Regions from separate parts of the Vibrio sp. BS-M-Sm-2 genome, predicted to be linked through region 2. Evidence: riboswitches for the same ligand, from Rfam matches in the RefSeq annotation. Region 2 holds a riboswitch; the other holds the start of a gene.
The links. Region 2 has a riboswitch for lysine ahead of AB8613_RS02980 (Na+/H+ antiporter NhaC family protein). Riboswitches for the same ligand answer to the same signal wherever they lie in the genome.
Positions count from the first base shown of each region.

Region 1: linked by a shared signal. The riboswitch ahead of lysC (lysine-sensitive aspartokinase 3) and the one ahead of AB8613_RS02980 (Na+/H+ antiporter NhaC family protein) in region 2 are both predicted to bind lysine.

Region 1 is NZ_CP167894.1:1,546,320-1,557,646, forward strand. It holds gene AB8613_RS06895 (single-stranded DNA-binding protein) at 1-88, opposite strand, end outside; gene AB8613_RS06900 (LuxR C-terminal-related transcriptional regulator) at 367-1,014, shown strand; gene galU (UTP--glucose-1-phosphate uridylyltransferase GalU) at 1,172-2,044, shown strand; gene uvrA (excinuclease ABC subunit UvrA) at 2,195-5,026, shown strand; gene AB8613_RS06915 (PglL family O-oligosaccharyltransferase) at 5,123-6,886, shown strand; gene AB8613_RS06920 (alanine--glyoxylate aminotransferase family protein) at 6,988-8,127, opposite strand; lysine riboswitch at 8,304-8,481, shown strand; gene lysC (lysine-sensitive aspartokinase 3) at 8,590-9,957, shown strand; gene metH (methionine synthase) at 10,072-11,327, opposite strand, start outside.
Region 2 is NZ_CP167894.1:673,563-684,889, forward strand. It holds gene hisH (imidazole glycerol phosphate synthase subunit HisH) at 1-266, opposite strand, end outside; gene hisB (bifunctional histidinol-phosphatase/imidazoleglycerol-phosphate dehydratase HisB) at 276-1,364, opposite strand; gene hisC (histidinol-phosphate transaminase) at 1,496-2,536, opposite strand; gene hisD (histidinol dehydrogenase) at 2,546-3,847, opposite strand; gene hisG (ATP phosphoribosyltransferase) at 3,847-4,743, opposite strand; His leader region at 4,797-4,932, opposite strand; gene AB8613_RS02980 (Na+/H+ antiporter NhaC family protein) at 5,123-6,715, opposite strand; lysine riboswitch at 6,828-7,005, opposite strand; gene AB8613_RS02985 (H-NS family nucleoid-associated regulatory protein) at 7,370-7,780, shown strand; gene AB8613_RS02990 (inosine/guanosine kinase) at 7,974-9,278, opposite strand; gene AB8613_RS02995 (hypothetical protein) at 9,381-9,650, opposite strand; partial or broken gene mnmA (tRNA 2-thiouridine(34) synthase MnmA) at 9,855-10,992, shown strand; gene hflD (high frequency lysogenization protein HflD) at 11,036-11,327, shown strand, end outside.

The DNA of each region.
Region 1 (11,327 bases), 870 kb from region 2:
CTGCGCCGCCATTTGGCATGTAACGAATTTCAGGGTCATTACCTAGGTTACCCACTAATATAACTTTGTTAACTCCACGGCTAGCCATGATTTGCTCCGTCTAAATTCATAGTCTCAGAAAATTTTTAGCGCACAAGAATAGCACGCTTTTCTGCTGTGATAAATCGCTTCCTATTCTCACTCCACTACAAAGAATAAAAACGTAACAAATCATGATATTCAGAGCGATGTTGCTTTTTTCTCCACTTACAAACCACTCATTTACTTCGCAGATTGATATTCAACGCAAGTCATAAACAAGGTACTAGAGAAGCGAAAGCGTGCATGACAACGTGAAATCTCATGTTATTAGAACACGGAGTTTCAATGAGAAAGTCTCGATATGCTCGCACTTTACACTTTATGTGCATCGATCCAAGCGACACCTACCTACACGTAAAAGAGATAGAAAAGCACTTATCTATTATCCTTTATAAGATGACACCGGACGATTTAATGCTTGTTGATAGAAAACAGAGTAACCGAATCTTGCTCGTCGATTACAGAGAGGTACCACAACTACTGATTATTTGCCCTAACCTGACTGTTATGTGGAAAAATCACGAAATCATTTTATTCAATGTACCCCAGCAACTTCCAACCTCAGAGCTGCTTACCTATGGGGTACTAAAAGGACTCTTTTACAACACTGAACAAAAGGACAAGATTGCTCGTGGTCTTCAAGAAGTCATTGATGGCGATAACTGGCTGCCAAGGAAGGTAACCAATCAACTGTTGTTTTATTATCGTAATATGGTCAATACCAACACGACACCAACCAATGTTGATTTAACCATTCGTGAGATCCAAGTGATTCGCTGCCTTCAATCAGGGTCATCAAACACACAAATCGCCGATGACTTGTTTATTAGTGAGTTCACGGTTAAATCTCACCTTTATCAAATATTCCGGAAGTTGGCAGTCAAAAATAGGGTTCAAGCCATTGCTTGGGCAAACCAGAACCTACTTGCATAATCGATCCGCCTCTTAGTCTGACGATAATTTTGAGGGAAGCTCTAGTAAACCATGGCTATTGTTGCTGAATTTTCGACATAACTTGTGCTAGAGTTGCCCTCAGAAATATCAACCACTCAGGTTGAATCAATAATTATTATAGATAAAGGGTCTTATCATGATCAAAAAGTGCCTTTTCCCGGCTGCTGGCTACGGTACACGTTTTTTACCAGCTACTAAGTCAATGCCGAAAGAAATGATGCCTGTAGTAAACAAACCTCTGATTGAATACGGTGTAGAGGAAGCTATCGAAGCTGGTATGGATGGAATGTGTATCGTCACTGGTCGTGGTAAGCATTCATTGATGGACCACTTTGATAAGAACTACGAGCTTGAGCACCAAATTAGCGGCACCAACAAAGAAGACCTTCTAATTAATATCCGTGAAACGATTGAAGCGGCAAACTTCACCTACATTCGCCAACGTGAGATGAAAGGTTTAGGTCACGCTATCTTAACGGGTCGCGAACTCGTTGGTGATGAACCGTTCGCTGTTGTACTTGCCGATGACCTTTGTGTTAACGAGCAACAAGGTGTATTAGCTCAAATGGTTGCTCTGTACAAACAGTTCCGCTGTTCTATCGTTGCAGTTCAAGAAGTACCAGAAGAAGAGACACACAAGTACGGTGTTATCTCTGGCGAAATGATTAAAGACGATCTTTTCCGTGTTGATGACATGGTAGAGAAGCCAGAACAAGGTACTGCTCCAAGCAACCTAGCGATCATTGGTCGTTATATTCTGACTCCGGATATCTTTGAACTTATCGAACAGACTGAACCAGGTAAAGGCGGCGAGATCCAGATTACCGATGCATTGCTAAAACAAGCAAAAGCGGGCTGTGTATTAGCTTACAAATTTAAAGGCCAACGTTTTGACTGTGGTAGTGTTGAAGGTTATATCGAAGCAACAAACTACTGCTTTGAAAACCTATACAAAAAAGACCAAAAGCAAATCGAGTTAGGTAAACACTCGACCAAGAAAGAAGCATAACGCCCGGTTAATAACTAGCGTTTCGAATTGTAAAAGGGTGACTCTGTGAGTCGCCCTTTTTTGTTTTACTGTTTTTTTATCCAGTAAAACTTTGCACGAATCTCACTCTATGTAATACTTTAGCCACTTAAAATTACATGGTCTATTGAGATGGATAAAATAGAAATCAGAGGCGCTCGTACGCATAACCTCAAAGACGTCAACCTAACCATACCTCGTGATAAGCTGACGGTTATCACAGGATTATCAGGTTCAGGAAAGTCGTCACTTGCGTTTGATACTCTCTACGCAGAAGGTCAACGTCGTTATGTTGAGTCTTTGTCGGCTTACGCTCGTCAATTTCTATCTCTTATGGAAAAGCCTGATGTCGACCACATTGAAGGCTTGTCTCCTGCGATCTCAATAGAACAAAAATCGACGTCACATAACCCTCGTTCAACCGTCGGTACTATTACTGAAGTCTATGACTACCTTAGATTACTGTACGCGCGAGTTGGCGAACCTCGCTGTCCAGATCACAATATCCCCCTCGCGGCGCAAACTATCAGCCAAATGGTCGATAAAGTATTAGAACTGCCTGAAGGCTCAAAGATGATGTTAATGGCACCGATCGTCAAAGAGCGCAAAGGCGAACATGTTAAAACACTGGAAAACTTAGCTGCGCAAGGCTTTATCCGTGCGCGCATTGATGGTGAAACCTGTGACCTATCCGATCCACCAGCACTTGAACTTCATAAAAAGCACACCATTGAAGTCGTGGTAGACAGATTTAAGGTTCGTCCTGATCTTCAACAGCGTTTAGCCGAGTCATTCGAGACCACATTAGAGCTATCTGGTGGTATTGCTGTCGTCGGTTGGATGGACGAAACAGATCAAGAAGAAATCGTATTTTCTGCTAACTTCGCTTGTCCAAAGTGTGGCTACAGCATGCAAGAGCTTGAGCCTCGCCTATTCTCTTTCAATAATCCAGCAGGGGCATGCGGTACTTGTGATGGCCTTGGGGTTCAGCAGTATTTTGATCCAAGCCGAGTGATTTTAGATGAGAACCTCAGCATAGCTGAAGGTGCAATCAAAGGTTGGGATCAAAAGAACTACTACTATTTCCAGATGCTAACGTCGTTGTCAGAGCATTATGGTTTTGATCTATATGCGCCATTTAATTCTCTACCTAAAAAGACTCAAGAGATCATTCTAAAAGGATCAGGTCGTACTGAAGTAGAATTCAAGTACATCAATGACCGAGGTGACATTCGAGTTAAGCGTCATCCATTCGAGGGAATTTTAAATACCTTAGAGCGCCGTTATCGTGATACTGAATCTAGCGCGGTGCGTGAAGATCTCGCCAAGTACATTTCAACCAAGTCTTGTTCAAGCTGTGATGGCACTCGCTTAAGATTAGAAGCTCGAAATGTTTTCATTGGTGATACAACACTGCCGGAAATCGTTGAACTGAGCATTGCTGACGCACTACAATTTTTCCAAGAATTGAAGTTAGACGGTCAGCGTGGGCAGATCGCAGATAAAGTGATGAAAGAGATCAATGATCGTCTACATTTCTTAGTCAACGTAGGTTTGAACTACCTTAACCTATCACGCAGTGCTGAAACGCTGTCTGGTGGTGAGGCGCAACGTATTCGCTTGGCGAGTCAAATCGGTGCCGGTTTAGTTGGCGTTATGTATGTACTGGATGAGCCATCAATTGGACTCCATCAGCGCGATAATGAACGTCTACTGCAAACCTTAATTCACCTCAGGGACTTAGGTAATACCGTGCTAGTCGTGGAGCATGACGAAGATGCAATTCGTTGTGCTGACCATGTTATCGATATCGGTCCAGGGGCGGGGGTGCATGGTGGACACGTGGTAGCAGAAGGCACCATGCAAGACATCATCGACAACCCGAACTCTTTGACAGGCCAATACTTGAGCGGTGCCAAAGAAATTGCAGTGCCAGAAAAGAGAACACCTATCGATAAGAAAAAGGTCGTAGAGATTGTAGGCGCAACGGGGAACAACCTAAAGAATGTCACTGCGACGATTCCTGTAGGCTTATTCAGTTGTATTACGGGGGTATCAGGTTCGGGGAAATCCACGCTGATCAATGACACCTTCTTCAAAGTCGCCCACACTCAATTAAACGGGGCCACGACTGCAGTTCCTGCACAACACAAAAAGATTAAAGGATTAGAACATTTTGATAAGGTGATCGACATAGATCAAAGCCCTATCGGTCGTACACCAAGATCAAACCCTGCAACTTATACAGGGATTTTTACTCCTATTCGTGAACTATTCGCGGGCACACAAGAGTCACGTTCTCGTGGTTATAAACCAGGTCGATTCAGCTTTAACGTTCGTGGTGGCCGTTGTGAGGCTTGTCAGGGCGATGGCGTAATCAAAGTAGAGATGCACTTCTTGCCGGATGTGTATGTACCTTGCGATGTGTGTAAAGGCAAGCGCTATAACCGTGAAACACTAGAAGTTCGTTATAAAGGTAAAACCATTGACGAAGTTCTAGAGATGACCGTAGAAGATGCGCGTGAGTTCTTCAATCCGGTTCCGGTGATTGCTCGTAAACTGCAAACACTCATGGACGTGGGTCTATCTTACATTCGCTTAGGGCAAGCTGCGACAACCTTATCTGGTGGTGAAGCACAACGTGTTAAATTGGCGCGTGAGCTATCGAAGCGAGATACTGGAAAAACCTTATACATTCTCGATGAGCCAACAACAGGTCTTCATTTCCACGATATCCAGCAGTTGTTAACGGTACTACATAGACTGCGCGATCACGGTAATACGGTTGTCGTGATTGAGCACAACTTAGATGTCGTTAAAACAGCAGACTGGATCCTAGATCTTGGCCCAGAAGGCGGACAAGGTGGTGGCGAGATTGTTGCAGAAGGTACACCTGAAGATGTGGCGTTAGTCGAAGGTTCACACACCGCTCGCTTCCTTAAGCCTATGTTAAATTTGAAGTAGGTGTAAAATAGCGCCCTGCGAGCAGACAGAAAAATGTTAAAGTAACAGAGCTTGTTTCAGAAGGAACAAGCTCTGTTTTTATAAGGTTAGGGATTTATGGCAACAATACACACTAGCGGCACCCAGCTAGAAAATCAGGTCACTCAGCTACCACTCAACAAAGCATTTCTGGCTTCTTTAGCTGTTGTATTCTTGTTAGCCATGCATTTTTTCATGCCTAATCCTGGAGGCTCGGGGCTTGCGTTATCATTTAACCCAACAACTTGGCTGGCGCTAAGCTTCACGCTAGCAATTGGCTTTTACCAACTCGCTACCAACCGAGTACTTAAGTATTCAAAATTAACGATTGGCTTGTTGATAAGCTGTATCATACTCACGCTACCCATTTTATACAGCAATGCCGCACCTCAAGGAGCATCAGGACGCTTGCTTGGATTGTGGGCAGGCTTTGCATTATTTGTCGTGCTGCAACAATTTAAGTTCAGCAATAAACACAAGCAGCGCATGTTGTGGTTCATTGTGCTTGCTGTTGTTATACAAGCACTATTTGGCTATATGCAATATTTCTTATTAGAGCCTGGCAACCTATTTGGTTACAACACTGCTGCAAACCGACCATATGGGATATTCCAACAACCGAATGTAATGGCCAGCTTTTTAGCTACGGGGTTTGTGCTGTCCGCTTACCTTTTGGCAAGACAGCCCGCTAAATATAATCACAAAATTAGCGAGTCATTCTTACTATACCTAACCCCAACCTTAACCGTACCATTGCTGATCATCATCGCATCACGTACCGGATGGTTAGCAGCACTCATCGGCTTTGTGTGTATTCTTCCTTACCTATATAAATTTTCGACCAAGAAGCGCTTCTATGGATGGTGCTCATCAGTTGTTGTAGGTATTGTGGTTGCGTTTACTGTAATAAACCTTAGCGCTACAGATAGCATAGCGAGTAAGAAAGCGAACCTAGAAAGCCCTCGCGCTTACACCTTCCCTCAAACACTAGACATGTTGGTAGAGAAACCATTTACTGGTTACGGCTACGGGAAATTTGAATCAGAGTACACCCTTTATACCGCTCGTCAGCACCAACTCAATTCAAACTATCATCCAGGTCTTCCTTCAATGGATCACCCCCACAATGAGTTTCTGTTTTGGGGGGTAGAAGGGGGAATTGTACCAATCATCGGGATCTTGATTGCTGCAATATTGGTTATGTCACGTATAGCAAGTTCTGCAAAGGGAACGCGTCTAGCCCTGCTCGCTTTATTCATCCCAATTCTTTTGCACTCTCAGCTTGAGTATCCTTTTTATCACTCGGCGATTCACTGGATAACATTCATTATATTGATTTACTGGGTCGATCAGCGCTCTTCCCGACATTATCAACAGCCGTTCAGTATCATCAGCAAGACCCTGTTTAGAGTGTCGAGCTTAGTAATACCTATCTTAGTCAGTTTTTATATGTTGAGCGCCCTGCATACCAACTATGTACTGACTAAGTTTGAACTTTCTAAACCGAAGAACCCAGACATTCTTAAGCAGGTAACGAACCCTGTGGTGTGGAAAGATCGCTACGATTGGGATATATACAGCACCTACCTAAACATTGGTCTTTATAAAGGTGACCCTAGCCTTATTCAGCCCTACGTTGATTGGTCACTAGAGATCATAAAGAGTAAACCAAGACCAGCGTTCTACAGTAACCTGATCCTTGCTTACCAAGGTTTAGGGGAAGAAAGCAAAGCGGAACAAATCCGTAGTGAAGCAAAGTTTTTATTTCCAAACAGAGACTTTTCACAGGTTCAATACAAGAAAATATCTCAAGCAGAAAACAATGTCTCATCGGCAGAGTAGCCAAGGACTAGAGAGATGTAACTATTGCATCTTATTTTTAGAACAAACACAAAAAAGCGCACGAGGATCGTGCGCTTTTCTTTGAAACGAGTCTAATTCGATTATTTAAGTACATCTTGCAGCGCTTTAAGACACAGCGCGACATTCTCTTTGCGAGCACCGTAGCCCATCAAGCCGATACGCCATGCCTTACCAGCCAAAGAACCAAGCCCTGCACCAATCTCAAGGTTATACTCTTCTAAAAGCTGCGTTCTGATCTTAGCCTCATCAATGCCTTCAGGGAAATAAAGTGCGTTCAGCTGCGGCAAGCGGCTCTCTTCATCGACCACAAACCTTAACCCTAATGCTTCTACACCTTCTTTAAGCTCTTGGTGCATAGCATGATGACGAGACCACGCATTATCTAGGCCTTCATTTTTCAATAGAACGAGAGACTCGTGCAGTGCATAAAGGCTATTTACGGGTGCGGTATGGTGGTAGCTGCGCTTACCTTCACCGCTCCAGTAACCTAATACTAGGCTTTGATCTAAGAACCAACTTTGCACTGGCGCTTGACGGGCTTTCATTTTATCAACGGCACGCTGAGAGAAAGTCACCGGAGATAGACCCGGCACACAAGACAAACACTTTTGACTTCCAGAATAAACCGCATCAAGCTGCCACTCATCAACCAGCAATGGCACACCACCTAGTGATGTTACTGCGTCAACAATCGTTAACGCATCAAACTGACGAGCGATAGCTGAGATAGCTTGAGCATCAGATAGCGCTCCGGTTGATGTCTCTGCATGAACAAAAGCCACAGCAACAGCATCGGGATTGTCTGTCAATGCTTGCTCGACCTTTTCAACTGAGACGGGCTTGCCCCACTCGTCGTCAACAAGGATGGCTTCGCCACCACAACGCACCACGTTTTCTCGCATACGCTCACCGAAGACACCGTTACGACAAACGATCACCTTTTCACCAGGCTCAATCAAGTTAACAAAACAGGTCTCCATACCCGCACTTCCCGGAGCAGAAACGGCAATCGTAAATTCGTTTTCCGTCTGAAAAGCGTATTTAAGAAGCTGTTTAAGCTCATCCATCATCGCAATAAACAGTGGATCTAGATGACCTATGGTTGGGCGACTCAAAGCCTGCAGCACTTGAGGCGAGATATCAGAAGGACCCGGTCCCATTAACGTTCGGTGTGGTGGATAAAAGCTATCGATAGCAGTAGTGAGTGTTAAATTAGACATGTACATCCCTTACGTTAATGTTGTGAACAATCCACCCTAAAGCAAATTGATTACCTCAGCAATTAGCCATAAGTATTGAGGTCAAACCACTGTCACATAATTGTTAAAATTATTTTTCAATTATCTCAAGTTACCAATTGACATTGTTACCGCAAACACGTTCAATGAAATGGCTATCTAGCAGAAGAGGAGCACTGCCCAGGCAGATGTTTTGTGGAACCGCATTTCCAATACAAAACATTTATGGGGAGCAGTGCCGAGATAATAAAAGGATGCAGGACCTTTATTATCGGTTGAGCGGGCTGAATCCCGTCAACTGTCGCCATTTCTATATGGTGAAGAGCTTCTGGGGTTACTATTCTAATAATTCCTCTCTTTTTGCTCTAAAACTCTCTTCGAAAAACATCGGACGTTGGATTACCCAACAGTAATTTTATTTTAGGAAGTCGTGGGAGATATATCGTGAGTGCATCTAATGTAGCTGGTTCTTTTAATGTCGCTAAGTTTGGCGGAACAAGTGTTGCCAACTTTGAAGCCATGAGCCGCTGTGCTGCCATTATTGAAAACAACTCAAATACGAAATTAGTCGTGAGTAGTGCATGTTCTGGTGTGACCAATTTGCTGGTTGAACTGGCGAATGGTGTTCAAGACAAAGCTCGTCGTCAGGAACTAATGACGCAATTAACGGACATTCATAATGCGATTCTTGACCAACTCGCAGACCCAATCAGCATCGAAAAAGAAGTTCACAGCATTCTTGATGACATTGCGAGCGCAGCAGAAGCCGCATCATTTCAAGCAAGTACTAAGCTGACTGATCACCTTGTAGCATGTGGCGAGTTGATGTCGACACACATCCTTGCTCAAATCCTTCGCGAGCGCGGAACACCTGCGGTTCGTTTCGATATCAGAGAAGTGATGCGCACCAATGATGATTTCGGAAAAGCAGAACCACAGCTAGAAGAGATTGCTGCTTTGGCAAAAGAGAAATTGATTCCACTGTGCCAACAACAAGTTGTCGTTACCCAAGGCTTTATCGGTGCTGATAGCGAAGGTAACACCACGACCCTAGGCCGCGGTGGCAGTGATTATTCAGCGGCACTGATTGCCGAGTCGGTACAAGCGATTGGCTTAGAGATCTGGACGGATGTTCCGGGTATCTATACTACCGATCCACGTATTGCTCCTAAGGCCTCTCCTATCCCAGAGATCAGCTTCAGCGAAGCATCGGAAATGGCAAACTTTGGCGCGAAGATCTTACACCCATCGACTCTAGTCCCGGCACTACGCCACCAAATTCCGGTATTTGTCGGCTCATCAAAAGCACCAGAGCTCGGTGGCACATGGATTCGTCAACAAGTTGAAAGCTCCCCTCTGTTCAGAGCGCTTGCCCTACGCTGCAACCAAACCATGGTTACGCTACGCAGCGCCAATATGTTCCATGCTTATGGCTTCCTCGCAAAAGTGTTCGAGATCCTCGCTAAGCATAAGATCTCTGTCGATCTTATCACTACCTCAGAGATCAGTGTCTCACTCACTCTCGATCAAACAGATACATCAGGTGGTGCTCCTCAGTTGCCAGAAGCCGCTCGCATTGAGCTTGAGGATCTGTGTTCTGTAGATATTGAACACGACCTATGCCTTGTTGCTCTTATTGGTAACAACATGAGTGAAAGCAAAGGCTATGCAAAGCAGGTCTTCGGCACTCTAGAAGATTTCAACCTACGTATGATTTGTTACGGAGCAAGCCCACACAACCTATGTTTCTTATTAGATGAACCTGTATCTAAACTGGCAATTCAAAAACTGCATCAAGAGCTATTTGAATAAGAAAGCGTTTAATAGGTTGGTTTGAATTAACCAAATCACAAATACAAAAAGGGTTGCTATTAAGCAACCCTTTCTCTTTTTACTTTACGAATCAAAGCCCGTCATAGATTCAAACTAGTTAATGTTTGGACCTAACCACTTCTCAGCTTCTAACATATCCCATCCTTTACGATCGGCATAGCTATCCACTTGATCCTGTTGAATCTGTGCAATAGCAAAGTATCGAGCATCAGGGTGTGAGAAGTACATACCAGATACAGAAGCACCAGGCCACATCGCATAGCTCGACGTTAAGGACATATCAATCGCTTTCTCAACATTCATTAACTCCCACAACGTACCTTTCTCGGTATGCTCTGGGCAAGCAGGGTAACCTGGAGCAGGGCGAATACCTTGGTATTTCTCACGAATCAAATCATCGTTCGATAAGTCTTCATCTGGCGAGTAACCCCAAATATCCTTTCTCACTTCTTTATGCAGGTACTCCGCGAACGCTTCAGCCAATCGATCAGCAACCGCTTGAATCATGATTGCATTGTAATCATCGCCTTTCGCTTTGTATTCATCAGCCAGCTCACGCTCACCAATACCACCCGTTACCGCAAAGCCACCAATCCAGTCCGCTTTACCACTTTCTTTTGGAGCAATGTAATCTGACAGGCAATAGTTAAAGCCTTTTGGTTTCTCTGTCTGTTGACGAAGGTTGTGTAGAACCTTTAGGACTTCGGTGCGAGATTCATCGGTATACACCTCAATATCATCACCAACACTGTTCGCTGGGAACATGGCACACATACCGCGAGCTTCAAGTAGTTTATCTTTCTCCACACGGTCTAACAGATCGTTAGCGTCTTTGAATAAACGTTGCGCTTCTTCGCCCACTTCTTCATGCTCAAGAATCGCAGGGTACTTACCAACTAAAGACCACGTCATGAAGAATGGCGTCCAATCGATGTACTGACGCAAAGTAGCCACATCAAAATCTTTGAAAATGTGCACTCCCGGCTTAGCCGGTGCCGGTGGTGTATAAGCATCCCAATCAATAGCCACTTTATTAGCACGAGCTTTTTCAAGTGTCACAGGCTTAGTGCGAGGCTTCTTACGATTATGTTGATCACGAACGCGATCATAATCGATATCCAACTTCTCAACGAAAGCAGGTTTCAATTCATCAGAAAGCAGTGACGTACATACACCCACAGCACGAGAGGCGTTGTTTACATAAACCACTGGCTCTGAGTAATTCTGTTCAATCTTAACAGCAGTGTGAGCTTTAGATGTGGTTGCACCACCAATCAAAAGAGGAAGCTTAAAGCCTTGTCTTTCCATCTCTTTGGCAACGTGCACCATTTCATCAAGAGATGGTGTGA
Region 2 (11,327 bases):
AGTTTGCCTAACAGTTGCATACCTAAACAGATACCTAGCAGAGGCTTCTCTACTTGCTTCACAAGGCTAACAAGGTCGCGCTCTTGTAGGTTCTTCATTGCCTCACTTGCTGTGCCTACACCGGGTAGGAATAACTTATCGGCAGCAAGAACAACTTCTGGTTCTTTTGAAATTTCAACTGCGTAGCCCAGACGTTCAATCGCAAACTTCACTGAAGAAACGTTGGCACAACCAGTATCAATAATAACTACTTTCTGCTCTTTCATACCGATCCCTTACAGAACGCCTTTGCTGCTTGGTAACTCATTACCTTCAACTTTGATTGCTTGGCGAAGAGTACGACCAAACGCTTTAAACAGGCTCTCAATGATGTGGTGATCATTATTACCATTAGAAGAAAGGTGTAGCGTACAAGCCAGTGTGTCGGTTAGAGAGCGGAAGAAGTGAACCACCATCTCGGTTGAAAGATCACCCACTTGCTCACGGCTGAACTTAGCATCGAATTTCAGGTATGGACGACCAGAAAGGTCTAGCGCACACTGAGCCAAACACTCGTCCATTGGCAGGCTAAAACCAAAACGGCCGATACCACGCTTGTCACCTAGTGCATCTTTCAATGCTTGGCCTAAAGCCAGAGCGGTATCTTCTACTGTGTGGTGATCATCAATGTGCAGGTCGCCCTTCACAGTCAGATTCATTTGGAAGCCACCGTGTGTCGCGATTTGGTCAAGCATGTGGTCGAAAAAGCCCATGCCTGTATCGATCTTGTTGCCACCAGTTTCATCAAGGTTTACTGCCACCTTGATATCTGTTTCTTTAGTGGTACGAACTACCTCGGCAATACGCGCATTAACCGTCAGATCTTTAACGATTTGTGGCCAGTTAAGCGTGCCTTCAGTTTCCGCATCTGGGCCATATTGGATACCGCGGATAGCCATGTTTTCAGCCAGTTGAAGATCCGTCATTCGATCGCCAATCACAACAGAGTGTTGGAAGTCGACTTTACCGCCTTGTAGATACTCTTTAACCATACCCAGTTTAGGCTTGCGGCAAGAGCAATTGTCTTCGTCAAAGTGAGGGCAAATAAGGACTTCATCAAACTTAACGCCCTGAGATTCAAAGAACTCCATCATCATATTGTGCGGAGCATCGAACTCTTCTTGTGGGTAGCTATCTGTGCCTAGACCATCTTGATTCGTTACCATCACCAAGCGGTAACCAGCATCTTGCAGTGCAAGTAGGCTAGGAATCACTAGCGGTTCAAATTTTAGTTTGTCTAAACGGTCTACTTGAAAGTCAACTGGCGGCTCAACAATTAAGGTGCCGTCACGGTCTATAAAAAGTATTTTCTGTTGTTTACTCACTTGAACTTCCTTTTAATTTTAAATCTGGTGGCCTAGCTAAAATCAAACGCTAACCCAAAATATTGGTTTCACTTGCCAGCCTGCGATTAATCAACTCAAACTGGCAAATGTTATTACTGGTAAGCCTTTCGTTACTGATAAAAGTTACGAATGAATCCAAGTGTCTTTTCGCACTCTTCGCGGTTACCAATACTAATACGAACACAGTCTTCAATTGGTGAATTACGCAGGATGATGCCCGTATCCCAAGCAGCTTTAAACAACTCATCGCCGTTCGGGAATTTAACCAGTAAGTAGTTACCCCAACCATCAAATACCGTCACTTGAGGCATGCCTAATAGACCCGCTTGCAAATACGCTCGGTTAGCACTTAAATCCAGAACTTGGAACTTAGCTCGCGCTAGTCCTTGTTCTGAAAGTGCTTGAACGGCTATGTCAGCAACAGGGATTGGCACAGGATAAGGAGCAATCACTTTCAACAGCACATCGATAAGCTCTTTATTCGCTAGCGTAAAACCACAACGTAAACCCGCTAAAGCAAAAGCCTTCGACAAGGTGCGCAGGATCGCAAGGTTTGGATATTGCTCAAGCAAATCAACGGTTGACGCTTCTGGACAAAAATCGATATACGCTTCATCCATCACTACAATCGCTTTGTCTTGTGTCATTTCAAGCAGCTTGATGATGTCTTTACGATCAACCAAATTACCGGTTGGGTTATTTGGACTACAAACAAAGACCACTTTTACGTTGTCGAGTTGAGCTTCAATCGCTGGAAGATCCAATTGCCATTCAGAAGTCAGAGGCACAACTTTACGCTCAACACCAATCGTCTCTGCACTGATTGCGTACATACCGTAAGTGGGTGGGCAGTAAAGAATAGCGTCTTCGTTCGGCTCACAGAAAGCACGAATCAGTAATTCAATGCCTTCGTCAGCACCACGCGTTGTCAGTGTTTGTTCTGATTTCACACCAGCGTATTGGGCGTAAGCGTCAATCAGCTCTTTTGGCTGACACTCACTGTAGCGGTTAAGACGAGACAAGTTCAGGTTGTACTCATTATCAAACGGAGATTCATTGGCGTTCAACCATACATCTCCACTGCCACCAATGCGTCTTGCAGACAAGTAAGGTGTCAGAGCCTGAACTTGTTTTCTTGCTAACTTTTCCATGCCCTACCCTTATTTTGCTTTATTTAACTTTTCAACTCGGATGGTCACAGCGCGTTTGTGTGCATCCAAGCCCTCGGCTTCCGCCATTGTTACTACTGTTGGCGCTAGGCCTTTCAAACCATCAGCCGTTAGCTCTTGAACCGTCATTCGCTTGGAGAAATCAGCCAAACCTAGACTCGAATAAGTCTTGGTATAGCCGTAAGTCGGAAGAACGTGGTTTGTGCCTGATGCGTAGTCACCTGCAGATTCTGGAGACCAGTCACCAAGGAAAATTGAGCCTGCATTATCTAACAATGGCAGCAATTCACGTGGATTCTTAGTTTGAACAATCAAGTGCTCAGGACCGTAGAAGTTCGAAATCGCAATAGCTTGAGTGATAGATTCAGCAATGATGATTAGGCTTGAAGCCAATGCTTGCTGAGCGATGTTCGCACGAGACAGTTCTTTCAGTTGCTTCTGAACCGCTTCTGTTACTTGGTCTGCAACCACTGGAGATGGTGTTACCAGTACAACCTGAGAATCAGGACCGTGCTCCGCTTGGCTCAACAAATCCGCAGCAATAAAGTCTGCATCTGCAGTTTCATCGGCAATCACTAACACTTCAGACGGGCCCGCAGGCATGTCAATCGCTGCGCCGCGGAAGTCATTGCTTACTTGACGTTTCGCTTCCGTTACATAGGCATTACCCGGGCCGAAGATCTTGTCGACCTTAGCCACGCTCTCGGTACCGTAAGCCATTGCAGCCACCGCTTGACCACCACCAACGTTGTATACCTCGTCGATCTTACAAAGCTTGGCGACATACAAGATCTCATCAGCGATTGGCGGAGGTGAACAAAGCACAACCTTACGACAACCTGCGATTTGAGCTGGAACACCTAACATAAGAACCGTTGACGGAAGTGGCGCACTGCCACCTGGAATATAAAGGCCAACAGTATTAATAGCGCGCGTCACTTGCTCACACACAACACCAGGCTGTGTCTCAACCTTAATTGGCTGTGGCTTTTGAGCTTCGTGAAACTTAGCAATATTGCTATAAGCCTGCTCTAACGCTTGCTTCATCTCTGGTGTTAGACGAGCACACGCCTCTTCGATCTCACCCGAGCTGACACGGATAGACTCTGGAGTCACACCATCAAACTTTGCAGTCAGCTCTCTAAGCGCGGCATCGCCTTCATTTCGTACTTTTGCAATCACATCAGAAACTGTCGCTGTGATGTTTGCACCTTCAGTAATAGCTGGACGCTCTAATACCGAGTCTTGCTGTGATTCACTTAAAGATTGCCAAACAACGGTTCTCATCGTCACTACCCCATCATTTTTTCGATTGGTAATACTAGAATCGAGCTAGCACCCAACTCTTTCAGCTGTTCCATTGTTTCCCAGAACAAGTTCTCTGTACTTACTAGGTGAACGGCAACTTTGTCTTTGTCTGTAGATAGTGGAAGAACAGTCGGATCTTCAGCACCGGGTAATAGTGCTTTGATTTGCTCTAGCTGAGATGTTGGCGCGTGAAGCATGATGTACTTCGACTCTTTCGCTTGTTGAACACCCTGCATACGAGTCAGTAGTTTTTCAATCAATGCGGTTTTGTCTGCGTCGAACTCACCAACACGTTGAATCAGTGTTGCTTTAGATTGGAAGATAGCTTCTGCTTCTTTTAGGCCGTTTGCTTCTAGCGTTGCACCTGTAGAAACTAAATCTGCGATAGCGTCTGCTAGACCTGCACGAGGGGCAACTTCAACCGAACCTGTTAGCATACAAGTGCTGAATTCAACACCCTGCTCATCCATGTAGGCTTTTAGTAGTTGTGGGTAAGTTGTCGCAATACGTTTGCCCGCGAGATCTTGTGGGCCGTTGTATACTTCATCTTTGTTGATTGCGATAGAAAGGCGGCAACCACCGAAATCTAAACGACGTAGTGTGCGAAACTCTGATGGCTCTTTTAGAGCAACACGGTCTAGGCGAACTTCTTCTAGTTCATTTTCACCGATAAAACCAAGGTCAACCACACCATCCATGATAAGACCTGGGATGTCATCATCACGAACTAATAACAAGTCGATTGGCATATTTAATGAATGAACAACTAGGCGCTCACCCATGATGTTAAATTTAACACCACATTTTTTAAGTAGATCTTGGCACTCTTTACTTAAGCGACCTTTCTTTTGAATTGCGATTCTTAGGCGTTGTGTCTGCATTGCTGTATCCCTGTGCAAATATTTGAATTTATTGATTATTTAAAAGCGCTAAAACTAAAAAACCCTCGGAAGACTTTGTCATCCCGAGGGTTTAAATCTAAATTCTTTGACTTAACCTCCGGGAGAATTCTTGCTCCCGGGTATACGTAAATCTCCCCGAAAGACTAGATAGGGTGATGATGGTGATGAATGTTCATTACTAATTTACGCATACTTATAAGCTCTTCAGTTGTTTGCTGTCTTGTCTCCACACTAACTAAGCTGAGATCCTTTTTCAACCATTTATTCGAACTTTTTTCACGAAACTTAAAATTAAATTAACAAGCACAAAAAAGGGAGGCTAACGCCTCCCTGATAGTTTACTGATTAGCTTTCAGTTTTAGCTTTTGCACGTCGCCATTTTACAGCGAGAGAAGTAAGCCAATGCAAAACATACAGCGACAAACGTTAGAGACGCTGCGCCAAATGCGATGCTAATTGAAGATGTCATACCTAGGGTAATGAAACCAATGCACGATACGAACGCCACAGACAGCGCGTATGGAAGCTGAGTCGATACGTGGTCAATATGGTTACAACGAGCACCAGTAGAAGACAGAATCGTTGTGTCTGAAATTGGAGAGCAGTGGTCACCAAATACAGAGCCCGCAAGAACCGCACTTAGCATCGGCAAAATTAGCGCGATGTCAGATGCTGCAGCCATGTCACCCGCAATAGGTAGCATGATACCGAACGTACCCCAAGATGTACCTGTCGAGAAAGCCATCAAACCAGCAAGAAGGAACAAGATAACTGGTAGCCAGTGGTAATCAATATTGCCCGTTGCTAAAGATGATAGGTACGAACCTGTTTTCATGTCGCCGATAACAGAGCCGATAGTCCAAGCGAACACAAGAATTAGGATAGCGCCAAACATAGAGCTTGCACCGATCCACATTGTTCTTGCGATGTCTGCCATAGACAGCTTTTGCTTAAATACAGTCGCTAACGCCACAAGTAGACCGATGATGCCACCGTAAACAAGAGACTTACCTACATCCGTGTTTTCAAACGCACCTAAAAGGTTAAATGCTTGACCGTCAGCAGTAAGCGCTTGCCCACCTGTGTAAAGCATCGCGGCAACGGTCGCTACGATTAGCGATACGATTGGCATAACCAGATCAGAAACAGAACCATTCTCGCTCTCTTCGATATCTAGTTCTTCATTTAGATCATGCGCTTGCTTTTGATCGTTGTCGCCTTCAAAGCCACGGCCTTGAGATGCTTCGATCTCATGCTCACGCATTTTACCAACGTCTAGGCCGAACCATGCAACGGCAAACACCATTAACAGAGCGAATACAGCGTAAAAGTTCATTGGGATAAGACGAACGTAAGCACCCAGTGCAGAATACTCTGTCACACCGTGTGTCACTAAGATGCCACCAATGATAGTGATGATGTAAGCACCCCAGCTAGAAGCAGGCATGATCACACACATAGGAGCAGCCGTTGAATCTAGGATATAAGCAAGCTTAGCGCGAGATACGTAAAAACGGTCTGTTACAGGACGAGAGATGGCACCAACTGCTAGGCTGTTAAAGTAGTCATCAACAAAAATGAATACACCTAAGAAAGCAGCAAGTAGTTTTGAACCACGTTTGCTCTTAACGCGAGACTGTGCCCATTCAGCAAATGCGCGAGTACCGCCAGACAGTGTTAATAGTGCAGTTGTCATTCCAAGAATAATTAGGAATGCAATGATGCTCATATTCCAAGTGTTGATGCCACCATCTTCGATGAAAACACCCGATGCTTTAGTAAACACGTAGCTAGCTGCGTTACCTACTGAGTAATCAGCAAGTAGAATCGCACCCATAACAATACCGACACCCAAAGAAACCAATACACGTCGGGTAACAATAGCAAGAGTCAATGCAACCAAAGGAGGAAGCAGTGATAAAGGCGATGTTGCAAAATCTATTAAATTCATGATCTTCAAAAACCAGTTTTTTATTTGGCTAGAGATCTACTGCAGACAAACTTGATACGGCTGACCAAGTTCATGTTGAACTAAGCGAAAGGGAAGTGAACACTTCACCCAACCCTACAGTAGCGCTCCATAGTTTAAAATTAAGACTATGGCAGTGTTGTACCTATTGAGCACAACCCCAGCAAATTGCTTAGATATACAATTTACTTCGGCAATTACACCTTTCATTCCCGCTCATTGGCATCACCCCAACGGAAGTTACTTTTTATAATTGCACCTCTACGTGCGATAACATTATTAACCGTGTAAACCAGAGTTTAACAACAGATTAACCAAAGCCTCGCATCAGGTAGCCGCAATTGTACTCATGAAGAGCAACAATGCAACATATCATTCCGAGAAAAATAGCTTTTTGTTAATGAAGCAATCAATAACAGAATAGTCAACTCTGGTGAACTACTCCACCAGTCACATATCATTTTTTAAGATAATCTTAATAATTATTATAAATTCGATAGGAATACAACGTTGAGTTTTCAACTATTCATCTCACTTTTATATTTTAATATGTAATAGAAGAAATACTATTTGTTTTATTCTTGGGCTCTGTTTATTATTAGGAGGATTATTTAGTTTACCTTGATGGAAAATATCATGTCTGAATTAACAAAAACTCTATTAAATATCCGTAGCCTTCGTGCGTTCTCACGTGAATTAACTCTTGAGCAACTTGAAGAAGCGCTAGACAAGCTAACTATTGTTGTACAAGAGCGTCAAGAGTCAGAAGCTGAAGAGCGTGCGGCTAAAGCAGAACAAGAAGCTAAACTTTCTGCTATTGCTGAACAAATTGCAAAAGACGGAATTGATGTTGCCGATCTTATTGCTGCACTTTCTGGTGAAGCAAAATCTAAAACAACAAAAGCTAAACGTGCTCCTCGCCCAGCGAAATACAAATATGTAGATGCGAACGGCGACGAGAAAACTTGGACAGGTCAAGGCCGTACGCCTTCAGCTATCCAAGAACAGCTAGATGCTGGTAAATCTCTAGAAGAGTTTGCTATCTAAGCATTTAGTTTACTTAGTGAGTAATCAATTACACACTAAGCAATAGAATTAATATTTAAGTCAACCAAAGTATTATTTACGACTTCAATATATTCAGAAACAAAAAAGGCTCCTTTCGGAGCCTTTTTTATATTTATACTATCAGTATTAAAATGAGCTGATACTGATAGTACTACTGATTAAAGAAAGTAGCTTATCTTTCCCAGTACGCTTCTTCTAGGCTATCTTCTCTTTCAGGAAGGCCGCGAGATAAACGTGGAGAGTGTTGAACTAACACTTCATAGCTCGCACGGTTTGAATATTTACAAACTTGTGAGAAAGAAGAGTACGTCAAGAATGAATGTTGGTGCTTACTTGAGTTTGGTACGTTTTCTTTGTGGTACTTATTAGCAGCCATATCATGTAATAAAGCTGATAACGCAGCATCACCTGCACCGTTAGTGTTTTTGATCTTTTCTGGCCCCCCCATGTATGGCGCAATGTGCGAATACACTTTAGTTGGGTTTTCACATAAATCTTTATGCGCAGGACGACTAAATTCAAAACGGTTGAATTCCGCAATTGAACCTGGAAGTAAAGGCAGTGACGTTTCGCGCTTAGCTGCATCTTCCGTATAGCCAGCCATAAATAGACCAACAGGTCCCGCAGTGCATAGAACAAGGTCTACCCACTCTAACGCTTTATCTGATGCAGCCAGTGGATCGCTTTCACCCGTTAATGCTTCAGCTTCGTCTTCATTCATTGCAACAACCGTTACGTGTTGCTCAAGGAAATCTTTCCAGAATTCTGGATCATCTTGAATAACGAACTTAGTACCCAATGTAAGAACTACTGGCACATCGTATTTCTTCGCGTACTCGATCGCTTTCATTGTTGCTTCAGGCATAGGGTCACCTGGTTTACAACGAACTAAATAAGCCGTTAAAACTAAAGCAGAAGCACTTTTGAAGATTTTTTCAGGAATGCTTTCTGGTTTTAATTGGTTCATTTGTCCTTCGCTAATTGCGAAAGTACGTTCACCGTCTTCTGTAATTAATGCAAAACAGCGACCGATTGCACCATCTACCCCTTGTAAATGGTTCAGATCCATTCTGCTTGATGTATTACATAAATAGCGGTAACCGTAGCTACCAATCTTAATATCTTGGCTCATGACACCCAGTAGAGTAGAACGGTCATCCGCTAGCACTGAATAGTTGTGTAATGTGTTACCAATTGTGCCACCAGCGTATTCATTGGTAATCAGGCACTGTTCTTTTAATTCTTGATATAAAGATTCAGCGGCTGCGTCACCAATAACCAGTGAATGTCCCTTGCTCAAACCATACTTCTCAATAAGTTCAGAACTCACCTTTGCTTCAATATCCACCAATGTTTGGTCAATACCGATAATATGAGTGCGTGACATTCTTTTACTGCTTTGAGCTTGGCTCACTAGAGGATCACGAGCGTGAACCGGAAAGTAGTGCTTTGATTTACGTTGTCCAGGGAATTTCATAGGGCTAGTCTAAGTCAAGGGGAAATAGGTGGCGGATTCTACCGCGCTATATTTAACGCGGCAATCTTTCAAACTATAGCAAACGTTTGCTGAAGGTTTTTTTTATTCGCCTTCCATAAAGCTTAAATCAGGCAGCATGCCCAAATGCTCTGCGTAACGTTTCTGATTAAACTCCGCGCCGTTTTTCATAACGTCAAATACTTCAATTGCCAATGCACATGCCATAGCCGCAATTGCCTCTTCACGAGGAGTACCAGTCATCATTAAACGCATCAACGTCTCTTTCACTTTCACTGGCTCGCCATCTTCAAGCTGGTTCTCGATAATCTCAATCAGCTCTTCTTCTTGCATAAATTCATTTTGTTCAGACATTTTTTTATCTCAGGTCTTGGATTTCGAGCGACTATGCCACATATACTTCTGACATCCTAGCGACTCACCTCGCTCTCATGCGATTCTCTAACAAAGTCAGCGCACTATTTGTGCAAATGAAACTGTGATTCCGGTCTCGGATCTGTCACGGCGTTTCTCTTTCTGTTAGAATCTGCGACCAAGTAATAGTAACGGTGTTTAGACATGTCAGATATCAGCTCTGGAAACAGCGAAAAGAAAGTAATTGTCGGTATGTCCGGCGGTGTAGATTCGTCAGTATCGGCGTATCTTCTTCAGCAACAAGGCTATCAGGTAGAAGGCCTTTTCATGAAAAACTGGGAAGAAGACGATAACGAAGAATACTGCACGGCAGCTGAAGACCTTGCTGATGCTCAAGCGGTATGTGACAAACTAGGTATCCACCTTCACACTATCAACTTTGCAGCAGAGTACTGGGATAATGTATTCGAATACTTCCTTGAAGAGTACAAAGCAGGCCGTACGCCTAACCCAGATATCCTTTGTAACAAAGAAATCAAATTCAAAGCATTCTTAGAGTTTGCGGATGAAGTGCTAGACGCAGACTACATTGCGATGGGTCACTACGTTCGTCGTACTTTCCCAACTCAAGAAGAGCTAGACGCTGGCGTAAAACCAGAAATGCTACGCGGTCTAGACAGCAACAAAGACCAAAGCTATTTCCTATACACGCTAAGCTCAGATCAAGTGGCACGCAGCCTATTCCCTGTCGGTGAATTAGAGAGAGCCAGAAGTGCGACGTATTGCTGAAGAGCAAGACTTGATCACAGCGAAGAAGAAAGATTCAACAGGCATCTGCTTTATCGGCGAGCGTAAGTTCACTGAGTTCCTAGGCAAATACCTACCAGCACAACCGGGTAACATCGAAACACCTGAAGGCCAAGTTATTGGTCAACACCAAGGTTTGATGTACCACACGCTAGGTCAGCGTAAAGGCCTTCATATTGGCGGCACTAAAGGTGGCGGCGGTAACGAAGAGCCATGGTTTGTTGGTGAAAAAGATCTCAAGCGTAATGTTCTGATCGCAGTACAAGGTAAAGACCACCCTCTTCTAAAATCAGAAGGTTTGATCGCGTCTCAGCTTCACTGGGTAAATCGCACTCCAATTACTGAAGTTATGACATGCACGGTAAAAACACGTTACCGTCAAACCGATATTCCTTGTACAATCATCCCAATTGATGATGAGAACATTAAGGTTATTTTTGATGAACCACAGATTGCTGTGACCCCAGGTCAATCGGCAGTGTTCTACCTAGACGACGTTTGTCTTGGTGGCGGTATCATCGAAAAGCGCATCTAATCGAACGAACAACAAACGATAGAAGACAACTAGGAGTTACTACGTGGCTAATACACTTTATGACCGTACGATTGCTTTCGCCGGAATTTGCCAAGCTGTGGCTTTGGTTCAACAAGTAGCGAAAGACGGCCATTGTGATAAAGATGCCTTCGAAGCTTCACTCAGTGCTATTTTAAATACCAACCCGGCGAACACTGTGGGCGTATTTGGACGTGAAGCGAACCTAAAGCTAGGTCTTGAGTGCTTAGTAAAAGGTATCGATAGTACTCCAGCTGGTAGCGATATTACTCGCTACATCATCAGCTTGATGGCTCTTGAGCGTAAGCTATCTTCTC